Regions from separate parts of the Halomonas kashgarensis genome, predicted to be linked through region 1. Evidence: riboswitches for the same ligand, from Rfam matches in the RefSeq annotation. Region 1 holds a riboswitch; each other region holds the start of a gene.

Region 1 (3,271 bases):
ATAAATGGGCACCGTGCCGATCGGCACCGGTGAGTTGCGGATGATCCATTCGCGGGTTTCGTGGATATTGGCCCCGGTGGAGAGGTCCATGATGGTGTCCGCGCCCCAGCGGATGCCCCAGGTCATCTTGTCCACTTCCTCTTCAATGGAGGAGGTTACCGCCGAGTTGCCCAGGTTGCCGTTGATTTTGACCAGAAAGTTGCGGCCAATGATCATCGGCTCGCTTTCAGGGTGGTTGATGTTGTTGGGAATGATCGCCCGACCTCTGGCGACTTCATCGCGAACGAACTCTGGCGTTATCTCGTCCGGAATGCTGGCGCCAAAGCTCTGGCCCGCATGCTGGTGGCCCAGGATGCGTTCAACCTCTGACGTTCCCAGCGCCTGGCGGCGCTGGTTTTCCCGCAGGGCGATGAACTCCATCTCCGGCGTGATGACGCCTTGGCGTGCGTAGTGCAGCTGGGTCACGTTTCCAGTCCGCCCGTCCTTTGTAGAGAGTGCACGGCGCGGGGTACGGGTCAGATCAAAACGCAGCTGGGCAAGGGTGGGGTCGTTGGCGCGGCGCTGGCCGTACTGGCTGGTGGGGCCATCCATAAACTCGGTGTCGTTGCGCTCTTCGATCCAGGCCCGGCGCAGCTCTGGCAGGCCCCGGCGCAAATCAATCTGGGCGTTGGGATCGGTGTAGGGGCCGGAGGTGTCGTACACTAGCAGCGGCGGGTTCTCTTCATCCACACCGCTGGTTTTGGTGGGCGAGAGAATGATTTCCCGAAACGGCACGCGAATATCTGGCCGCGAGCCTTCCACGTAAACCTTGCGCGAGCCGGGCAGCGGGGCCACGGCAGCGGCATCCACCTGGGCGGTTTCGGCGAGAAAGTGGGCGGTTTTACTCTTGACGGTCCTGATCATGATGGTTTCTCTGTATTGTTGGTGGTTATTCAGAAAGGTCGTGATCGATCAGCTCAAGGCCCATCTGCCAGAAGTCGATTTCCAGGCGGGTGGCATCACGGAAGATCTTGCTGAGCTCACGAAAACGAGTGGGGGTGACATCGGCCAAGCGAGCATCGAGCCACGCAAGCTCCTCCTGCATGGCGGCCTGGAACTCGTCGCCTTCGTACATGGCAATCCAGGCATCAAACGGGTTTTGGCTGCCGCGCAGAGTAGAAGTTTGGGCGTTCAGCCAGTTGGCGATTTCGCCGTAGCCGAAAAGGCAGGGGGCCAGCGCCACGTGCAAATCGAGCAAGTCGCCGCGGTTGCCGGTATCCAGCACATAGCGGGTGTAAGCGAGCGTGGCCCTGGCTTCGGGGAGCGCTTCCAGCTCCTGCTCGGAAATACCCCACTCCTGGCAAAAGCCGACGAGCAGGCCCAGCTCCACATCCACGATGGCTTTCATTCCTTCATGGGCTTGGCGTAAATCCGCCAAGGTGGGGCTTTTATAGGCAGCCAGCGCGTAGGCGCGGGCGAAGTGGATCAAGAACAGGTAGTCTTGCTTCAAATAGTGTCGAAACGATGCCTCAGGCAGCGTGGCGCTACCCAGCTGGCGCACGAAATCGTGCTCGATATAGGCGCGCCAATCTTCTTGGCAGGCGGTGGTGAGATCGGTAAAGCGGTAACCCATGATGCCTCCGGTGATGATGATCCGGAGGGTGGGCGAATAAGACCGAGGGAATGGCGCGGAAAGGTGGCGTGCGATCGTGAGAGAGCTAGCCATGGCCATCGCTTGATCCCTACGCCGGTACCCGCGCCGCTCGTAGTGTGAGTAGCAGCGCATTAGCCGGATCAGGTTCAGCGGGACCAGCACTTGGCAGCAAAAAATGCTCACCCTGCGCCATCTCAGCCGGATTTCACCGGCACCCCGTCAAGCTGTTCGTTAGCGGAGTGTAGAAGGCGGGTGGTGGAGATGCAATGGTGCATGATGGCGCAGCCCACTTTCATCCGCGTAAACGGCACCGGTGCTGCTTCGTTATCGCTTGGATTCAATACTTTTCCAAACCAGCCCAACCAACAAAATCGCCAGTACGGCGAACAGTAGGGCGGCGCCCGTGGAATTCAGCACCTGCAGGGTTAGGCCTGAAACGACCAGCCAGAGTGCTGGGATGATGGCGGCGATACAGAGGGCGAACCCCCGCAGCAGGATAAGCATCAGCCCCAGCGTGGTGACCGCCGTGGGGTCGGCGTGTATGCCGAACACTTCTGCCTGGTGCCAGGAGCCGCCGCTCAGCGGCGCCGTCAGCGGCATGATGATCAGGCTGAAGCCGGTGATGGCGATGCCTATGGCAACCGGTGGGTTTGTTGCGCTCGGTGCGTTATCCATTCCCCATCCCGTTAGCGCAATCCATACCAGCAGCACGGCCTTGATTATGAAAGCGTAGCCATATCAGCACAAATACCGTATTCACAAACCAGTACTGGGCCGTTGAGTGGCTCGCCCTCACACCATTTGCAATGACTGCTTGCGCGTTGGCGGGGGATAGGCAGCGTCGATTTGCGCCAGGTCATCGTCGTCGAGTCTGAGCTTATCAGCATCAAAATTCTGTTTGAGATGCTCTAGGTTCACGGCTTTAGGAATGGCAATCACACCGGGGTGACGTAGTGCCCAGGCGAGGGCGACTTGAGCGGGGGTGGCGCTGTGTTTGTCGGCGATGCGTTGCAGGGCGGCGTCGCGCAGCAGGGCGCCGCCTTGCCCGATCGGGCAGTAGGCCATGAGCGGCATGCTGTGTCGTGCCTGCCAGGGCAGCACGTCGTACTCGATGCCGCGGGCTCCTGGATTGTAGAGCACCTGATTGGTGGCGCAAGCGGGCGCATCGAGTTCTGCCAAGTCGTCAACGTCGAAGTTCGACACGCCCCAGCGCAGAATCTTGCCCTGTTCGCGCAGCCGCTCAAACGCTTCTACGGTTTCGCTCAGCGGGTACTGGCCGCGCCAGTGCAGCAAGTATAGATCGATAGTGTCGGTGCCTAATCGGCGCAGGCTGCGCTCGCAGGCGGCTAGTACCCCCTGGGTGCTGGCGTTGTGCGGGTAGATCTTGCTGACCAGATAGACTTCATCACGCCGGTCGCGAATTGCTTGGCCAACGATCTCTTCAGCGCCGCCCTCGGCATACATCTCGGCGGTATCGATCAACGTCATGCCCAGGTCCAACCCTTCACGCAGTGCCCTGAACTCAGCGTGGCGCTGCCCGGCATTCTCGCCCATGTGCCAGGTGCCCTGGCCGATACGGGGTACGCTGTCGCCGCCTAGTTCGATCGTCTGCATATTCTCTTCCCGGTTGTGTTGCTT
Region 2 (3,271 bases), 660 kb from region 1:
CGTCCAGGTCGGGCACGCAGAAACACAGATGGCCGAAGCCCTGGGGTTCGCTGTTGCCGTCGTGATAAGCCAGGTCGGATTGCGTCTCCGTCCCCCAGTTGTGAGTCAGTTCCAGCAGGCCTTTCTGACTGAATGTCCAGACGGTCCGCTGAGCGCTATCCTCCGGTGGCGCGGTGTGATCGTCCAGATTGGCGAGGAAATAGAGCGAAAACTGCATCTCCTCGAAATCAAGACGCCGCACGACGCTCATGCCGAATACCCGCGAATAGAAAGCCAAAGCCTTTTCCGGGTCCTTGACGCGCAACATGGTGTGGTTCAAACGGAACCCTTGGGTTTCTGCCGGGGTGGGCTGCACCCCGGGGTGTTGCTCGCCCGAAAAACGCATGATTGACTCCTGACCCTATGTTGCGAACTGCCGTTCTTGCCCTAGCCGCGAAGAGACGGTGAAAGAACATATTGATATAGTTAAACTTCCAAGAAGAACTTTTAAGCCTAAGAAATTGATTCTATGCTAGGCAGGAAAGCTTATCACTGCACCTATACAAGGAGAATCCCATGACATTGCGCCTAGGTGACATCGCACCAGATTTCGAACAGGACAGCACCGCCGGCAAGATTCGTTTCCACGAGTGGGCCGGGGATGATTGGGTCATTCTGTTCTCCCACCCCAAGGACTTCACCCCGGTCTGCACCACCGAACTTGGCGAAGTGTCCCGTCTCAAGCCCGAGTTCGACAAGCGCAACACCAAGGCCATCGGGCTATCCGTCGATCCGATCGACGACCACCACGCCTGGGCTGGCGATATCGAGGAAACCCAGGGCCACGGCTTGAATTTCCCGCTGCTGGCGGACAGCGACCGCAAGGTCAGCGACCTTTACGACATGATTCACCCCAACGCCAACGACACCCTGACGGTGCGTAGCGTGTTCATTATCGATCCGGCCAAGAAGATTCGTCTGACGCTCACCTACCCTGCCAGCACCGGACGCAATTTTGCCGAGATCCTGCGAGTGCTCGATAGCCTCCAGCTAACCGACGGCTACAAGGTCGCTACCCCGGTGAACTGGTGCGAGGGTGATGACTGCATCATCGTGCCTTCGGTCAGCAACGAAGACGCCAAGACGTTATTCCCCGAAGGCTGGGACGAGAAGAAACCCTACCTGCGCATGGTCAAGCAACCCAAGAAAGGCAGCTGAATCGAATCGGCCAGCGGTGTAGCATAGGCACCAGTAACGACAGGGGCGCTGCAGGCTTTCATGCAGCTGAGATGTACCCTTGAACCTGAACCGGATAATGCCGGCGTAGGAAGTCGTGATCGGTCTCCGGCCGGCCTTCGTCCGCGCCTGGGAGCGATGATGCCCGCACCACTTGATCTTGCCTCCGCGCTTGAAGCGCTACGCCGCCAGCGTCCGCTGGTGCACAACATCACCAACTATGTGGCCATGAACAGTTCGGCCAATCTGCTGTTGGCGATGGGTGCCTCACCGGCAATGCTACATGCCCGCGAGGAGGTGGTGGAATTCGTCGGCCTGGCCGACGTACTCTCCATCAATCTCGGAACACCATCCCCCGCCTGGGCCGAGGCCATGCTTCAGGCCGCCAAGGCGGCGCAGGTACAGGGCAAGCCGTGGGTACTCGACCCGGTCGCCGTGGGCGCCACGGCTTACCGCCGGCAGTTGGCGGCTACGCTACTCGACGCCTCGCCCACGCTGATTCGAGCCAATCCCTCGGAAATCCTGGCACTCGACGGCATGGCCAACCCAGGGCGTGGCGTGGATGCCACCGACAGTACGGCAAACGCCACCCAGGCAGCCATCCGCCTGGCTCGCCATCATGCCTGCCTGGTCGCGGTAACGGGCGAGTACGACCTGGTCACCGACGGCCAGCGGCATGTTCTCGTTCACGGCGGCCATGAGTTGATGCCCACCGTGACAACCTTGGGCTGTGGATTGAGCGCCGTGGCGGGAGCCTTTATCGCCGCTTCGCCTCGGGACACGTTCAACGCCTGCGTCGCGGCCCTGACAAGCTTCGCCGTGGCCGGGTCCCAGGCCGCCCATGACGCCCGGGGCCCGGCCAGTTTCCAGGTCGCTTTCATCGATGCTCTTTATCAGCTGACTCCCGAGCAGCTGGCGGCCCAGGCCAATGTGGAGGTGACCAATGCGCTGTAACCTTTCCCTTTATCTAGTGACCGACCCCGACTTGTGCCGTGGGCACGGGCTGGAAAGTACGGTGGCCGCTGCCGTTAGGGGCGGAGTCACCATGGTGCAGCTGCGCGACAAGCATGCCAGCGACACCGAAATGATAGCCCAGGCGATACGTCTGAAAGAGATACTGGAAGGCTCGGGCGTCCCGTTGATCATCAATGATCGTCTATCAGTTGCTTTGGAGAGCGGCGCCGACGGCTTGCATGTAGGCCAGAGCGATACTGCCGTCCACGAGGCGCGAGACGCCATGAAGCCCGGCGCCATCATCGGCCTTTCCATTAATTCGCTGGACGAACTGGCTGCGGCCCCCGTGGAAATACTCGATTACATCGGCCTGGGGCCGGTCTTCGCCACTCCCAGCAAGCAGAACCATGCCCAGCCGATCGGGTTTGAGGGTCTGGCGACCCTCGCCCAAGCCAGCCCGCTGCCCAGCGTGGCGATAGGCGGTCTCAAGGCCGAGCATTGCCGTTCCGTACGAGAGGCAGGTGCCCATGGCATCGCCGTGATTTCGGCTATTTGCGGACAGACCGATCCCGAGCAGGCGGCTCGCTCGTTCCGTTTTACCTGACGGCAAAGGTCCAAAGGTTGTTAACTGAAACGACAGCTCCAGCTCGGCGGCACAGTTCAAGCCGTCGGGCGGCGCTTCAGTGTGGTACGCCGGTCGTGATAGGCAATCGCCAAGCCACTACCGATAATCAGCGTACTGCCCACCCATACCCATGCGTCGGGCATTTCCCCCCAGAACCACCAACCCAATAATACCGCCCACAACATGGCGGTGTAATCGAACGGCGCGGCAATCGCCGCAGGCGCATAACGAAACGCCAGGGTAATGAAAGCGGTAGCGCCGATGCCCAGCACACCCGAAAGCAGAAAGCCCGGCCAGTGCCAGGGATGGGGCGCTTGCCACACCCAGGGCAGCAAGGCGGCGGAGATGACCAAGGGAACCAGAGTCATGTAGAACACCATGGCCCATAGATGCTCGTGCTTGCCGTAGCGCCGCGCGGTAATCATCAAAAGCGCGTAGAATACCGCCGCTCCCAGTAGCACCAGCGCTCCCGGGTCG
Region 3 (3,271 bases), 1.6 Mb from region 1:
AACGGCTGGCCGTGATACCCCACCCGCTGCTGGCGGAACAAGGGGGAACCAGTTTCCCAGTAGCCGACCAAGGTCAATAACACCATTAACGGCAGTCCAATCAAAAGCCCCATGGCAGCAAGCAGAACGTCAAACAAACGAAGCATTTTAGCCATGATGCAGACCTTTGGTGGTTGCCGAAGGCGCTCGCCAGCCGTGCCATGTATGACCGTGCTGGCGGGAAGTAAAGCTACTGATTGAATATTAAAGGTAACACCGGCGCCAAACCGGTGCGGCGGCAAAACGCCACCAAGAGGTAGGGTTTTTTCTCAATCTCAAGCGGCGACAGGACACTGACTTTCTCAACAGCCGCAACAGGAGAGACCTAAAACTTCATAAGCTCAGGCGCTGCTTTTTCGGCATCATCCAGGCAAACAACAGGCTGATGACGAGCGAGGCGACAAGCGCTCCCAGAAAAGGGGCCAGGGTGGGAATGCTTTCCGGAAAGCTTGCCGTCATTATCCCCGCCTGCAAACTGCCCTGAGAAACCCAACCGGGCAGGATGGCTCCAAGCATACCGGCGACACCTCCCGCAACGGCCGCCGCAGGCCTCATGCGCTGCCACAGGCCCAGCAGGACCGGCACCACGATGGCGGCGCACAGCAGGTCGGCAATCAGAAACAGCCGCAGCACGGAAAGCCCCTGCAGCGCCACGATGACCACCGGCACCATCAGCGCGATCGTCACCAGCCGGGCGACAAGAATCGAACGTCCTTCTTTGTTCAGCCCCGACTGGCCCGACCCCGCCACCACCAGCGAAGCGATACCGCTTTGCAAGGTATCCACGCTGGAAGCCACCAGCGTTACTGCCAGCACTAGTGCCGGCAAGGCAAGCCAGTCGGGCGCCTGAGATAACAGAGCGAAGAACGGGATCGGCGGTTCGCCCAGAGCGACCCCGCTCATGGCGGCCAGTATGCCCAGCGCCCCCACCATCATCACCACTACCACGGTGGTGGTGGCGCCCAGCCACGCACCACGCCCGAGCGCGACATCGTCCCGCGCCGCCCAGACCCGCTGCCAATAGCCTTGATGAAAGAGATTGGCGGCGGTGACCGCTATCACCAGGGTCAGCGCCACGCTAAGCTCACTGCCCAGGGGAGCCGAAGGCAGCGCGGCCGGAGCCGGCATAGTGGGCAGACGAACCAGGGCCACGCCGCCCACCACGCAGAGTAATGCAAGCAGCAGCCAGGCTTGCCAGCGGTCGGTTGCCAGGCTCGCCCGCAACCCTCCCATCACGGTATAGAGCAAGGTGGTCAACGCGATGCCGACCACCACCAAGGCAGGGGGCACATCGGAAAGCAGTGCTGTTATCGCACCGATGGCGGTGAGTTCCGCCGCCAGAAAGCACGCCATATAGAGTACCGAAACGGCCGATACCCAGCGCCGCACTCCGGTTCCGTAACACGCCTGGGCGAACTCGCCGATGCTGCGCCCTTCTGGAAGATGACGGCGAATCCTCGGCCCGTAGAGTCCCAGCACGATGAAGGGCAGCGCCGAACCGACGGCATAACCCGCCAGGGCCAACGGCCCCACGAAGGCGCCGATTTCAGGTGGAGCGAAGAGAATCCAGGCGCCCATGCCCGAGGCCAGAAACGAAAGCCCCAGGCTGGAAGCCGATTGCGAGTTGCGGGCGGTAATGTAGTCATCCAACGGGCCATCGGCCCGGCGGGCACGCAGCCCCAGAAAAGCAAAGCACAGCAGTGCCGCGCCGAGCGCGGCCGAGATCAGGTAAAGCATGTCGCACTTCCTCCGCCGGTATGAGCCGGATCAGGTTCCAGGGTCAGCACTCGGCTTTCTCAGCCCCCGCGGCGTCATGACCGGCGGGGCTCCCCTGGCGACAGTGAATGGATTGTGGTTTCGACCGTGGCCGAGAGCGCCATCATCGGTAAACGCTGGCGCCATGTAAAGCGCAGACAATTCAGCCAACGCGACGAGCTGTCATTTTTCCCGGGGCAGCCGCCCCATCAGGTAGAACTCCTCGTTGGGCGGTGTTCCGGTCAGGGTAACCAGGCGATTGGAAAGACTGAAGAACGCGGCAATGGCACCGATATCCCAGATATCGTCCTGGCTGAATCCCGCCTCGCCCAGGCGTATCCGCCATGTCTCGGTCAATTCACCCACCTCCAGCCCGCAGTGCAGGGCAAAATCCAGCATGGTCCGGTGGCGCTCGCTGAGCGGGGCGGCACGGTGATTGATCGCCACCTGATCGGCGAGCAGCGGATCCTTGCTGTAGATGCGTACCAGGGCACCGTGGGCCACCACACAGTAAAGGCACTGATTGCGGGCACTGGTCGCCACCACGATCATCTCCTTTTCGGCCTTGGTCAAGGTATCGGATTCGCGTTCCATCAAGGCGTCATGGTAGGCAAAAAACGCCCGAAACTCGGCAGGACGATGCGCCAGCATGAGAAACACATTGGGCACGAAGCCCGCCTTTTCCTGTACAGCGAGTATCGTGCCTCGAATATCCTCGGGCAGGGTTTCCAGGCTTTCCGGAATGGGGAAGCGGCTAAGGGATGCGGTCATGTTTTTACCTGTTTGTTGTTAATTTATTATCGAGTTGATTTGAAGCAGGAACGAACCTTCAGCGGCTCTTCCCATACACCGTTGCGCTCGCCATACTGCGGTAATCAATACTTTTCCCTGAGCACCCGCCGTCAGCGTAGCGGACCAGTACCGACAGGAAAACAGCAATGCGCTATACCGAAGCCAAGGAACATACTCAAGGTCGCCTGCATGAGCTGTTTGCCGATCCGTATCACGCCTTTCGCAATAACGCCGATGAACGCCAACTGCATATTCGCATCATGCTGCACTTGTTGGTAGCACGGCCCATGCAGCGGGGCCATCTCACCCTGCGTGTGATCCACGGCTGGCAGAATGGCGTCTTCGATCCCGAAGCCCTGCACAACGCCGATTATCCGCTGACCTGTGTGGAAGACCTGGAAGCCGCCATGCACGCCTTTCGCGCGGCAACCGCCAGCGGTCGCGACTTCCCCAGCGATGGCGCCTCGCTTCTCGCCGAACCCCTGGCCCGGGCGCTTGCCAAGGCCGAAGCCAAGGGCGAGAACGTGGACATTTCTACCCGCACGATTCCCGCCCGTTGGCCGGCGTTCGAGGGAGGGCTGACACTCTACACCTTCTTCAAGATGTACCATCGCTTGGTTTACGGCGAGGACGACACGTACCGTTGCGCCCACTGTCTTACCAGCCAGGGCATGCGGGAACTCCA

Evidence for each region. Region 1 has a riboswitch for thiamine pyrophosphate ahead of tenA (thiaminase II). Riboswitches for the same ligand answer to the same signal wherever they lie in the genome.
Region 2: it holds a riboswitch for thiamine pyrophosphate, as region 1 does, so the genes downstream of both, thiM (hydroxyethylthiazole kinase) here and tenA (thiaminase II) in region 1, are expected to answer to the same signal.
Region 3: it holds a riboswitch for thiamine pyrophosphate, as region 1 does, so the genes downstream of both, R5M92_RS08615 (sodium:solute symporter) here and tenA (thiaminase II) in region 1, are expected to answer to the same signal.

The regions. Positions count from the first base shown of each region.
Region 1 is NZ_CP137552.1:314,909-318,179, forward strand. Features, by position in the region: gene thiC (phosphomethylpyrimidine synthase ThiC) at 1-903, opposite strand, end outside; gene tenA (thiaminase II) at 929-1,612, opposite strand; TPP riboswitch at 1,702-1,862, opposite strand; gene R5M92_RS01335 (hypothetical protein) at 1,958-2,308, opposite strand; gene R5M92_RS01340 (aldo/keto reductase) at 2,426-3,247, opposite strand.
Region 2 is NZ_CP137552.1:3,118,588-3,121,858, forward strand. Features, by position in the region: gene gloA (lactoylglutathione lyase) at 1-385, opposite strand, end outside; gene R5M92_RS14265 (peroxiredoxin) at 556-1,197, shown strand; TPP riboswitch at 1,229-1,326, shown strand; gene thiM (hydroxyethylthiazole kinase) at 1,357-2,169, shown strand; gene thiE (thiamine phosphate synthase) at 2,159-2,773, shown strand; gene R5M92_RS14280 (DMT family transporter) at 2,830-3,271, opposite strand, start outside.
Region 3 is NZ_CP137552.1:1,878,454-1,881,724, forward strand. Features, by position in the region: gene R5M92_RS08610 (sugar transferase) at 1-155, opposite strand, end outside; gene R5M92_RS08615 (sodium:solute symporter) at 373-1,776, opposite strand; TPP riboswitch at 1,766-1,882, opposite strand; gene R5M92_RS08620 (peroxidase-related enzyme) at 1,978-2,565, opposite strand; gene R5M92_RS08625 (hypothetical protein) at 2,733-3,271, shown strand, end outside.